DNA from 3 places in the Staphylococcus sp. 11262D007BW genome. Region 1 is predicted to be linked to each of the others. Evidence: riboswitches for the same ligand, from Rfam matches in the RefSeq annotation. Region 1 holds a riboswitch; each other region holds the start of a gene.

Region 1 (4,292 bases):
CCTCCAAGTAAATGTCGTAACCATATTATAACGAAATCCACCTATGAAGTCATCCTTCGAAATGAGCATGCTATAAAATCGATAAAGTGGGTATATATTAAAAAAGTATCTAATTATTGAAAACTTTGCTATATTTATATTAATTAAATTTAGGAGGTAGCTTATGATTAAATTTTATCAATACCGACAATGCACAACATGTAAAAAAGCGGCTCAATTTTTATCAGAGTACGGTGTGAGTTATGAACCTATCGACATTGTGCAACACACACCTACTAAAGAAGAATTTGCGAAGATTGTAGAAGATTCTGGTATTGAAATTAAAAAATTATTCAATACACATGGTGCTAAATATCGCGAATTAAATTTAAAAGATAAGTTAAAAGATATGTCTGACGATGAAAAACTAGAATTATTGGCATCTGACGGTATGTTAGTGAAACGTCCATTAGCCATTTCTGGTGATAAAGTGACTGTAGGGTTTAAAGAGGACGTTTATAAAGATACTTGGGTTCGTTAAAATAGTTGATAGAATTCAAGCGATATGTCATCATTAATATGTAATTAAAAATAGGAGGGGATTCACGTGGCAGTGCCAAATGAATTTAAGTATTCAAAAGAACATGAATGGGTTAAAGTTGACGGAAATGTTGCTTTAATCGGTATTACAGACTTCGCACAAAGCGAATTAGGAGATATCGTTTTCGTTGAACTTCCAGAAGTAGACGACGAAGTTTCAGAAGGTGAAACTTTCGGTAGCGTTGAATCTGTAAAAACTGTATCTGAATTATATTCTCCACTTACAGGTAAAGTTGTGGAAGTAAATGAAGATTTAGAAGATGAACCGGAAGCAGTCAATGAATCACCATATGAAAAAGCATGGATGGTTAAAATTGAACTTAGTGATGAAAGTGAGTTAGACGCATTAATGGATGCTTCAGCTTACGAAGACATGATTGGTGAATAATACTTATTTTTTATTGAGACTCCTTGGTAACTTGTTTATCCGGGAGTTTTTTGGTATCAATTTTACTCTCAGACTATTTAGAAGGTGAAGACTATGGCGATCATAAATAAAGTAATTGTTGTAGAAGGTAAATCTGATAAAAAAAGGGTAAAAGAAGTGTTAAACGAACCGGTTGATATTATATGTACACATGGCACAATGAGCATCGAGAAAATGGACAATATGCTAGAGTCATTATATGATAAGCAAGTCTATATACTCGTAGATGCTGATACAGAAGGACGCCACATTCGTAAGTGGTTTTCAAAATATTTGAGCGAACGTATTGATATATTTGTGGATTCTACTTACACTGAAGTGGCGCGTTGTCCTCGTGATTACCTCTCAAATGTGTTAGGACGTTTTGGATTTAACGTGAAAAACGATTTTTATGTCAAAGGAAAGTATGGATATCATGAATGTTTCAGAGCAATTGAACAATATATCTAAAAATAAAGATGAACCTGTACATCTTATATTTGGTTATACACCGATGTGCGGGACGTGTAAAATGTCTGAGCGTATGTTAGACATTGCGAATGACATTGTAAATTTGCCTTTAGTGAAAATAGATTTAAATTTTCATCCGGACTTTAGTCAAGATTATGAGATTCAATCAGTGCCTATTTTACTGATTATGAATTATGATCAAGAAGTTAAACGCATTTACGCGTTTCAGTCTGTCCCCTTTTTATTAGAAAATTTAAAAAAGGCGATTGACGAATCAACGTGATGATGATAATATAATAGACAATTAAATATTCAGAAAACTCTTATCAAGAGTGGTGGAGGGATGTGCCCTAAGAAGCCCGGCAACCGTCAAACGTGAAATGGTGCCAATTCACATAAAGTTTTTTTGGACTTTTGAAGATGAGAGAAGCGACGTTGATACAATGCTTTCTCTTTTATTCAAAAGAGAAAGCATTTTTTGATTTAAATCGTCAATCGTCGTTAAGATGAACTCATTTTATTTCGGGAGTAAGTTTGTTAGGGGGATATAGTGTTATGATTGAGCTTAAAAATTTAGTTAAGCAATATACTTCGAAGTCTAAAAAAGTAACAGCTGTCGATCAAGTTGATTTAAACATCGATACTGGAACAATTTTCGGAATAATCGGATTTTCGGGAGCTGGAAAAAGTACGTTAGTGCGTTTATTGAATTATCTGGAAGCACCAACATCTGGTGACGTTATTATTGGTGGTGATCATATTGGTCAATTAACCAAAGCGGCATTAAGGAAAAAACGCCAAAAAGTAAGTATGATTTTTCAGCATTTCAACTTACTTTGGTCTCGTACCGTATTAGATAACATTAAGTTTCCTCTTGAAGTGGCAGGTGTACCTAAGCGTGAAGCTAAAACTAAGGCACTTCATTTAATTGAAAGAGTAGGATTAGAGGGAAGGGAGAATGCTTACCCATCTGAGTTATCTGGAGGACAAAAGCAAAGAGTTGGTATTGCTAGAGCGTTAGCAAATGACCCAGAAGTCTTGTTATGTGACGAAGCGACGAGTGCCTTAGATCCACAAACGACAGATGAAATTTTAGATTTGCTAGTGGAGCTCAAAAAAGAAAAGAACTTAACCATCGTTGTCATTACCCATGAGATGAATGTCATTCGACGTATTTGCGATGAGGTAGCAGTGATGGAACAAGGGCGAGTGATTGAACAAGGAGAGGTCTCTGAAGTCTTTCAAAACCCTAAACACAAGGTTACTAAACGTTTTGTTCGAGAAGATTTAGAACCTTCAAATGATGAAGACGACATCACTAGTACTATCCCGCTAGAAAAGGATGATATGTTAGTCAAGTTCATTTTCTCAGGGGAACATACGACAGAACCTGTCATTTCGTACATTACGCGCACACATCAAATTGCTGCAAATATTCTTGAAGGAAATATCAAAAACACAAAAACTGGCGCAGTTGGTTTTTTACTTGTACATATTACAGCCATCTCACAAGATCAATTTAAGGCATTGGAAGAAGATTTAAGTACGAAAAATATTGCTGTGGAGGTGGTCCGTCATGGGTAAGAGCTTTAGTGAGATTATCCAAGAAATGATTACAATGCCTAATGTCCAATGGGAGGAAGTATGGACCGCTACATATGAAACGCTCTATATGACGGTAGTATCGACCTTATTTTCATTTGTATTAGGTTTGATTTTAGGGATTATCTTGTTTTTAACTTCAAAAAGTAAATCTAAAATAGGACGTATTTTCTACGGCATCGTTTCATTTTTTGTAAACCTATTTCGTGCCATTCCGTTCATTATTTTGATTTTACTATTAATTCCTTTTACAAGTTTAATTTTAGGTACGATTAGTGGTCCAACGGGTGCCTTACCCGCGTTAATTATAGGAGCATCACCATTCTATGGTCGTTTAGTAGAGATTGCATTAAAAGAAATTGATAAAGGTGTCATTGAAGCTGCGCGTTCCATGGGCGCTAATACTTGGGTGATTGTATTAAAGGTATTAATTCCGGAATCTTCACCAGCGCTAGTTTCTGGTATTACAGTAACTGCGATTGCACTTGTTGGTTCTACTGCCATTGCAGGGGTTATCGGTGCAGGTGGTCTTGGAAACTTAGCATATCTCACAGGATTTACACGTAACCAAAATGACGTCATTTTAATTTCTACCATTTTGATTTTAATTATTGTTTTTATCATTCAATTCTTAGGGGATTGGATTACAAATAAAATTGATAAAAGATAACTGATTATAAAGGGGGAAGATCAATATGAAAAGAGTTTTATCGTTAGTAGTTATTTTAACATTAGGGATTGTCCTTGCAGCTTGTGGCAATGATTCTAAAGGTGAAAAAGGAGATACAAGTGATGCAAACGGCGGTAATGGTGAGGATAAAAAAATCGTTGTCGGTGCTTCACCAGCGCCACATGCTGAAATTTTAGAAGAAGCTAAGCCGATTTTAGAAAAAGAAGGATATGATTTAGAAATTAAAACAATTAATGATTATACTACACCTAACAAATTATTAGATGCGGGAGAATTAGATGCTAACTTCTTCCAACACACACCATATCTTGAAACTGAAAAGAAAGATAAAGGCTACAAAATTGAATCAGCAGGCGATGTACATTTGGAACCAATGGCTGTTTACTCTCAAAAATATGATAGCTTAAAAGACTTACCAGACAATGCAGAAGTCTTTGTTTCAAACAATCCAGCTGAGCAAGGTCGTTTCTTAAAGTTTTTCGTAGATGAAGGTCTCGTTACAATTAAAGATGGTGTTGATATTAAAGATGCAACATTTGACGA
Region 2 (4,292 bases), 1.1 Mb from region 1:
TGAATATAAACTAGTTTTCATCTTTCGTCAATGAATGGAGAATCATTATGACACTCTATTTAAATTTCTAAAGACCAGCTTTTTCTAAAAAGTCATGTTCATATTTATTCAATTCTGTTTCACTATTGACGTGCCAAATACCACCGAATCTAGATTGCACTTGTTCATCCTCATACCAATCACCATCATAATAAGAGAGTGGATACAACACCCCTTTTTGAACAAATTCCTTAATGGCGTTGAAGAATCGTTCATTATCACCATTTGCAAAATAACTATAAAATTTATGATAGTTACCATTTAACACAGGTTCTAATAACAACATACTTGTCGACCCATTCTGGCGATAATTTAGATCTATTGCATAAACGTCCCCTTTATCATCTACTAATAAGTCAAATCCTGCAATACCGATAAATCCCTCATCTACTGCGTTTTGCATGAGTTCTCTCCCGGCTTGAATGACTTTTTCCGGTACATCTTGGGCATTAATATTGCCATTATAAAATCCATACGCGTTCGTCAACTGTTTGGCTGAACCTATATATACGATCCCTTCTTCAGGATGACGTGCAAACTGGACACAATAATTGTCTACCGCTTCAATACAATCTTCAATAATGAGTGTCTGTGTGGCTTCTTTAGCGTGATAGATACGTGCTTTCGCTTTTGCTAAATCTTCCTCTGTATAACATATCATGACGCCATATCCCCCTGCTGTAGGCAATTCATCACCTGGTTTAATCACAACAGGTAAAGACCAATGTGCGATTTCACTTTCAAATGCATCTACACTGACAATTTGACGCTTTGGTAAATACTTACCATTTGTCCATTTAGAAATATTCGATTTATTATTCAATTGAACAAAAAGATCTTTATTAATAGCGTATTTATTATCAGCTACAATATCTTCCCCATGCACATATTGAAAATAGATGCGTTGATCTTCATCATTCACTAAAGTCTTTAATAATGTTTCATAACTTTCTTGATTATTAAAGGTGTATAAATTTTGCGGCACAGTTTGATCGACTAACTTAAATAATGTCTCTAACTTTGACGTAATACTTGCCTCATGCACAATCACTGGAAGATCTGAAATCAATAACTCCCGTCCAGTTAAAAAGTTAGATTGATGTTCATCCGGTTCAAGCCAAGGGTTAGACACATAAGAAGGACGCGACGTATACACTACATTTGAATCATACAGTTCACCCATCGTCATTTTCGGAGATGTCATCATCATTATAATTTCTCCTTTAACTTTTGATGGTGCGCTTGAATAGATGTCAATAATGCCTCGTCTTGAATTAATTCTGCCCCCATTGTTGCAATAATTTTAGCACCTTTTATCAACGCTTTATCTCCCATTGGACTCTGTGCTGCTTCTCGAAAACGATGGGTATGTCCTACTAAGCTTCTTGGCCCAATTTTAATATGTGGATGAATCGTGGGTACGACATGACTGACATTGCCTGTATCAGTAGACCCATATCCGAAGTCATCATGACTAACTTCTTCGCCTAAAGTGGTCGCATGCTTTTCGAACAATAAATCAAGTTGTGTATTACGAACAAATTCGTTCACCCCATTTTGAATAGGATCAAATTCATAACGACATCCTGTTTGAATTGCTGCACCTTTGGCAATTTGATGGACACGTTCAGTAAGTACATCTAACTCTTTACGAGACATTGCTCTCGTATAAAAACGAGCGTGTGTAAAATCTGGAATAATATTCGCCGCTTCTCCACCGTTTAAAATCACACCATGTACACGATCTGTTTGACGGATATGTTGTCTTAGTTGGCTGATGCCATTAAAAAAACTTAGCATAGCATCTAGTGCATTTCGCGCTTCATAAGCATTTTCCGACGCATGTGCACTTTTTCCAAAAAATTTAATGTCTAATACATCTACAGCTAATGTAGGAATGGTAGGATACGTTTCGTTGCCTGGATGCACCATTAATGCCACATCCACCTCATCAAATAGCCCCTCTTTAACATAAGACGCTTTGGCGCTGCCATTTTCTCCACCTTCTTCAGCAGGGCAACCAAAGACGACCACTCGACCTCCAATCTCATCAATCACTTGTTTTAATGCTATAGCTGCCAACACACTAGCTGTCCCAATAATATTATGACCACACGCATGCCCTAACCCAGGTAACGCATCGTATTCCGCTAAATAGCTAATTGTCGGACCTTCTTTAGAGGATTCATATTCTGCAATAAATCCTGTTGCATGCCCGGCAATATCTTTTGTAACTTCAAATTGATGACTTTTTAAGTGGTCGATTAATAATCGTGATGCAAATAATTCTTCATTGCCGACTTCAGGTCGTTCATGTATTTGATGACTCATATCAATATATGTGAGTCGATGATTATCAATATAGTCTAAAATATGTTGTTGTGTTGTAACCATTCTCTTCTCCCCTTCCAAATAAAAAAAGTTACCAAACCGTAAACTCAATCACCTGTTATATCAAGTGTGATGAGATAAGGTTGATAACATCTTGTCGTTATTTATCTTTCAGCATTCAACGCTGTTGGATTTAGCACCTTTATCGTATGTCGATGAGGTTGCGGGGTTTCGTAGGGCCAAGTCCCTCCACCACTCTTGATAAATTTTTATTAAGTTATTAAACAGTTTAACCGATTTAACACGATTTGTCATTCAATATTCTAAATTTTCATATATCTATTAATAAATCAGAGTTAAATACTCATCTTTAAGATGTTTTATCTAGACTAAAATATGTTAAAATGAAATTAAAAGATATAGGAGGTTGATTTGAATGCCTAAAATGAACGTTGAAAGTTTTAACTTAGATCATACAAAAGTTGTTGCACCATTTATCCGCCTTGCAGGTAAAATGGAAGGATTAAATGGCGATGAAATTTATAAATATGATATTCGCTTTAAACAACCTAACAAAGAACATATGGAAATGCCGGGACTTCATTCTTTAGAACACTTAATGGCTGAAAACATTCGCAACCATACTGACAAAGTAGTAGATTTAAGTCCAATGGGTTGTCAAACTGGATTCTACGTATCATTCATTAACCATGATAACTACGATGATGTGCTAGATATTGTAGAAAAAACATTAAACGATGTACTTAATGCATCAGAAGTACCAGCATGCAACGAAGTACAATGTGGCTGGGCAGCATCACATTCTTTAGAAGGTGCAAAAGAGATTGCTCAAAGTTTTTTAGATCATCGCGATCAATGGCATGATATTTATGGTAATGGCAAATAACTCTACACCATGATAAATATTCAATAAAATAACCCTTGAGTTCCATAACCTAGTGTGAACTCAAGGGCTATTTTTATAATTTACGAATGATTGCCATTAAGACAAATTGCATTGGTATTCTAGCGTATAGCACTGATTTCGGTAAATGTTTGTCACCTAATGGGAGCTGTTTACGCGCCATATAAATGTTTGCTGGTAAAACTGCCCATAAAAAGGCGATTATCCCATGTTTAAACATATATGAAGGGCGTTTAAACACTAAAACTAACCCAATCATCATTTCAAATACCCCTGTGACAAGTACCGCTGTTTTACGAAGCGGCAAATAGTGCGGGACGATACGACGAAATTGTCGTTCTCTTGTGAAATGTAAAATACCAATCATACCAAAGGCAAGACCCATTACAATTCTTAATAAACGCTTCATTTTACCATCCTTTTTATTCTGTAATGACTTTATAAATTAAATCTGGAGATGTTGTCGTATCTTGAATCGCAATATTATCGTACAATTTTTGCTTTACATCTTCAACATTTTCGCGATTAGCATAAATCGTTAACAAACTTTCTCCTTCAGACACAGTGTCTCCCACTTTTTTATGCAATTTAAGGCCGACCGCTAAATCAATTTGATCTTCTTTCGTTTGACGACCTGCGCCCAACATCATAGAAGCAATGCCAATCTCATTAGCAACAATCTCTGACACGACACCTGATTTTTTTGCTGGTAACTCAATTTGATATTGTGCTTGAGGTAAACGTGTAGGATCATCAACTACAGAAGCATCGCCGCCTTGAATGTCTAAAAATGTTTTAAACTTTTCAAGCGCTTTACCATTATCGATCACTTCCTGTAATTTTTGACGTGCCTCATCTAATGTCTCTGCCTTTTGAGCCAAAACGACCATCTGAGCTCCTAATGTAAGTACAAGTTCTGTTAAATCTTCTGGTCCTTCACCTTTTAATGTATCTATTGCTTCTTTTAATTCAAGTGCATTCCCAATAGCATAGCCTA
Region 3 (4,292 bases), 860 kb from region 1:
AAGCAGATAGTTATATCATTTGGGGTGGTGTTACAGACTTACATTTGATGTACGAAGAACGTGTTGATTTAAGGGGCATGTTACGTCGAATGGTAGGACATCCTAAAAAACAGATAGAAGCCTATCGTCAAAGAGATGCAATGAAGCAAATCGATGCCTCATCACCACCGATTTTAATTATACATGGACATCAAGATATTCAAGTGGGGATTCATCAATCCTATGCTTTGGAGCAACATTTAAGAGAACAAGATGTTTATTTTGAAACGTTATATCAACAACACGAAGGACATGTGCCACGACCTGATGCGATGGCTAAGGTGTTAGACTATATTTATCATTGGATGGATCGTATTGAGCAGTCGAGTGAGAAAGCATAATATTAAAAAATCGAGGGACCACTGCCCTCGATTTTTTAGTAGATAATGATTAACCTTTAAAACCGCCATTTTTTTCTAAATCGCTAGAGGCTTCACCAAATTTTTTGAAGTTCTCTTTAAAGCGAGAAATTAAATCATTAGCTTGTGCATCATATGCTTCTTTATCTGTCCATGCATTTTTAGGGTTTAAAATAGTAGTTGGTACATCTTCAACAGATGTAGGGATATTTAAACCAAATACGTCATCTTGTTCAAATGGAACGTCTTTAAGTTTACCACTAATAGCATCATTAACCATTTTACGTGTGTATTTTAACTGGATACGATTACCTTCTCCATATTTACCGCCAGTCCATCCTGTGTTTACAAGATAAACGTCTACTTCATGTTTATCAATTAACTCACCTAATAAATCAGCGTAGACATTCGCATTTAAAGGTAAGAATGGGGCACCAAAACATGTTGAGAATGAAGGTTGTGGTTCAGTGATACCACGTTCAGTACCTGCTAGTTTTGAAGTGAAACCACTTAAGAAATGATACATCGCTTGATCTTTCGTTAATTTTGAAATAGGTGGTAAAACACCAAATGCATCAGCTGTTAAGAAAATAATTGTGTTCGGATGAGATGCTTTTGATGGTAAAACGATATTATCGATATGATGAATCGGATAAGCTGCACGTGTGTTTTCAGTGTAACGGTTATCATCAAAATCGATATAACCATGTTCATCGACTACTAAATTTTCTAAAACAGTACCATAACGAATGGCGTTATAGATTTGTGGTTCTTTTGTAGCAGATAAGTTGATTGCTTTTGCATAACAGCCACCTTCAATATTGAAGACACCATTAGCGTTCCAACCGTGTTCATCGTCTCCGATTAACTTACGATCTGGATCAGCTGAAAGAGTTGTTTTTCCTGTTCCAGAAAGTCCGAAAAATAGTGCTACGTCACCTTTTTCACCAACATTCGCAGAGCAATGCATACTCATAATATCTTGTTGTGGTAATAAGTAATTCATGACAGAGAAGATTGATTTTTTCATTTCTCCTGCATATTCCGTACCACCAATTAATACGATTTTATGTTTGAAAGAGATAATGACAAATGTTTCAGAACGCGTACCATCTTTTTCAGGGTCTGCTTTAAAAGTAGGCGCTGAAACGATAGTAAAATCAGAGCGAATTTTTGAAGCTTCTTCTTTTGAGCTTGGTCTGATAAACATATTTTGTGCAAATAAATTATGCCATGCAAACTCATTAATGACAGTAAGTTTAAGTTGAGAATCTTTGTCGCTGCCTGCATAACCGTTAAATACAAACACTTCATCTTTTTGATCAAGATAATCAAGTACTTGATGATAAAGATTTAAAAACTTATCTTCTGAAATAGGTTGGTTAATTGAACCCCAGTCGATATCGTCTTTTACTTGTGGGTTGTCTACGATAAATTTGTCTTTAGGGGAACGACCAGTGTATTCACCAGTTTTGGCATTAATTGCGCCAAGCTCAGTTAATTCTGCTTCATCGCGTTTTAAAATTTTGTTGTAGAGTTCAGTTGTTGTAAGTTGAAAATGTGAAGTAGGCTTGTCAATAAGTGCGTCCATTTGTTTTGTATCAAATGACATGAAATATCCCTCCAGTAATTTTTCGGCGTCGATAATGTAAGCCTTTACACTAAAAGAGTATAACACATTAGAGAATTAATCTATACAGTTAAATGACATTTTAACTAGAAATAACGTGTACATTGAATGAATATGTATAAATGTACAAATTATAAGTATTTGAGATAGGTTGATTTATAATTAAAATGACAAGCTTGACAGCCTTAATAGGTTTTCGTGTAAGAAAATTGACATATTTAATTGAGGTATTGTAATATAAACAAAGTGGATTCTCTTATCCTGAGTGGTGGAGGGACATGGACCCTATGAAACCCAGCAACCTCTTTGAACAAAGAAAGGTGCCAAACCGTTTGCAGACACATAGTCTGAACGATAAGAGCGAATGGACGTTTTGAGCCTTCACTCTATCTTTGGTAGTGTTGAAAGGCTCTTTTTTATTTAGCTCAGATATAGAGAATGCTCGTAATACATTTTAAAGGAGTATGTTATGTCAAATAATAAACGTTTATTTACATCAGAATCAGTTACTGAAGGCCATCCAGATAAGATTGCAGACCAAATTTCTGATGCCATTTTAGATGCCATTTTAAATGGTGATCCCAATGCACGTGTTGCTTGCGAAACAACAGTTACAACAGGAATGGCGTTAATCTCTGGAGAAATTTCTACATCTACATATGTGGATATCCCAAAAGTCGTACGAGAGACTGTTAAAGAAATTGGATATACACGCGCTAAATATGGATATGATTTCAAAACGATGTCTGTATTAACTGCAATCGATGAACAATCTCCAGATATTGCACAAGGTGTTGATCGCGCACTAGAATATCGTGATGAAACAAGTGAAGAACAACTTAACACTGGTGCTGGAGACCAAGGATTAATGTTTGGTTATGCTACAAATGAAACAGATACATTTATGCCTTTACCTATAGATTTATCTCACAAATTAGCTAAACGCTTATCAGAAGTGCGTAAAGATGGCACTTTAGAGTATTTACGTCCTGATGGCAAAGTACAAGTTACAATTGAGTATGATGAGCAACATCAACCTCAACGCATTGACACGATTGTCGTATCATCACAACATCATGAAGAAATTGAATTAGAAAAGATTCAAAATGATATTAAAAAACATGTCATTTATCCAGTCATTGATTCAAAATTATTAGATGAAGAGACTAAATTCTTCATTAACCCTACTGGACGTTTTGTTATTGGTGGCCCACAAGGTGACGCCGGTTTAACAGGTCGAAAAATTATTGTTGATACGTACGGTGGTTATGCGCGTCACGGCGGCGGTGCATTCTCAGGTAAGGATCCTACAAAAGTAGACCGCTCTGGAGCTTATGCTGCACGTTATGTTGCTAAAAATATTGTAGCTGCTGGCATTGCAGATAAGTGTGAAGTGCAGTTAGCCTATGCGATTGGTGTAGCACAACCAGTATCTATTTCAATCGATACATTTGGTACAAGTTCAGTGAGTGAAGAAGCATTAATTGAAGCTGTACGTCAAAACTTTGATTTACGTCCTGCGGGCATTATTAAAATGTTGGATTTACAACGTCCAATTTATCGTCAAACTGCAGCATATGGACACTTCGGAAGAAATGATATTCAATTACCATGGGAAAATACAGATAAAGTAGAAGTACTAAAAGAAACTTTAAAATAAAACGGTGTATTTTTAGATTATCTATGGCTAATTTAATATTTATCTAATATAATGGTTTAAGTATAGATTAACGAGATAAAAGGAAGGTAATTTAAAAATGACACAATTTGGTCCAATGGAAATTGGCTTAATTGCAGCTATTGTTCTTGCAGTGATATTTTTACTGTTATTCATTGTTACATTGAATAGTAAAAAGAAAGCGCAATCGAAATATGCACAACAATTTGAAACAAAACAAGAAAAATTAAAGCACGAGCGCGATGAAGAAATAGAAAAAATCCGTATCGAAAAGAAAAAAGCCGATACAAAACATAAGCAAGAATTTGAATCAATGGTATCTTCCAAAGACCGTGAAATTGATGCGTTAAAATTATTTTCAAAAAATCGTAGTGAATATGTAACGGACATGCGTTTATTAGGGATTCGAGAGCGTTTAGTAGCAGAAAAACGTATTCGACCTGAAGATATGCACATTATGGCGAATATATTTTTACCGTCTAATGAATTTGAAGACATTACAAGAATTAGTCATCTTGTATTAACGCGTACGGGTTTATATATCATTGACTCAGAAGCATTAAAAGGACATGTCTATCAAGGCATC

The links. A riboswitch is a leader RNA that binds a small molecule or an ion and turns the genes downstream of it on or off. The one in region 1 is predicted to bind S-adenosylmethionine.
Region 2: another riboswitch for S-adenosylmethionine. It lies ahead of ACEE93_RS07180 (M20 family metallopeptidase); the one in region 1 lies ahead of ACEE93_RS01800 (methionine ABC transporter ATP-binding protein).
Region 3: another riboswitch for S-adenosylmethionine. It lies ahead of metK (methionine adenosyltransferase); the one in region 1 lies ahead of ACEE93_RS01800 (methionine ABC transporter ATP-binding protein).

The regions. Positions count from the first base shown of each region.
Region 1 is NZ_JBPWPJ010000001.1:348,675-352,966, forward strand. Features, by position in the region: gene ACEE93_RS01780 (arsenate reductase family protein) at 164-520, shown strand; gene gcvH (glycine cleavage system protein GcvH) at 587-967, shown strand; gene ACEE93_RS01790 (toprim domain-containing protein) at 1,061-1,456, shown strand; gene ACEE93_RS01795 (thioredoxin family protein) at 1,422-1,739, shown strand; SAM riboswitch class I at 1,777-1,883, shown strand; gene ACEE93_RS01800 (methionine ABC transporter ATP-binding protein) at 2,012-3,040, shown strand; gene ACEE93_RS01805 (methionine ABC transporter permease) at 3,033-3,728, shown strand; gene ACEE93_RS01810 (MetQ/NlpA family ABC transporter substrate-binding protein) at 3,754-4,292, shown strand, end outside.
Region 2 is NZ_JBPWPJ010000001.1:1,442,681-1,446,972, forward strand. Features, by position in the region: gene ldmS (L-aspartate--L-methionine ligase LdmS) at 68-1,246, opposite strand; gene ACEE93_RS07180 (M20 family metallopeptidase) at 1,249-2,433, opposite strand; SAM riboswitch class I at 2,532-2,638, opposite strand; gene ACEE93_RS07185 (S-ribosylhomocysteine lyase) at 2,807-3,277, shown strand; gene ACEE93_RS07190 (DoxX family protein) at 3,351-3,704, opposite strand; gene ACEE93_RS07195 (pyrimidine-nucleoside phosphorylase) at 3,718-4,292, opposite strand, start outside.
Region 3 is NZ_JBPWPJ010000001.1:1,204,932-1,209,223, reverse strand. Features, by position in the region: gene ACEE93_RS05850 (alpha/beta hydrolase family protein) at 1-380, shown strand, start outside; gene pckA (phosphoenolpyruvate carboxykinase (ATP)) at 430-2,010, opposite strand; SAM riboswitch class I at 2,282-2,389, shown strand; gene metK (methionine adenosyltransferase) at 2,498-3,688, shown strand; gene ACEE93_RS05835 (NERD domain-containing protein) at 3,786-4,292, shown strand, end outside.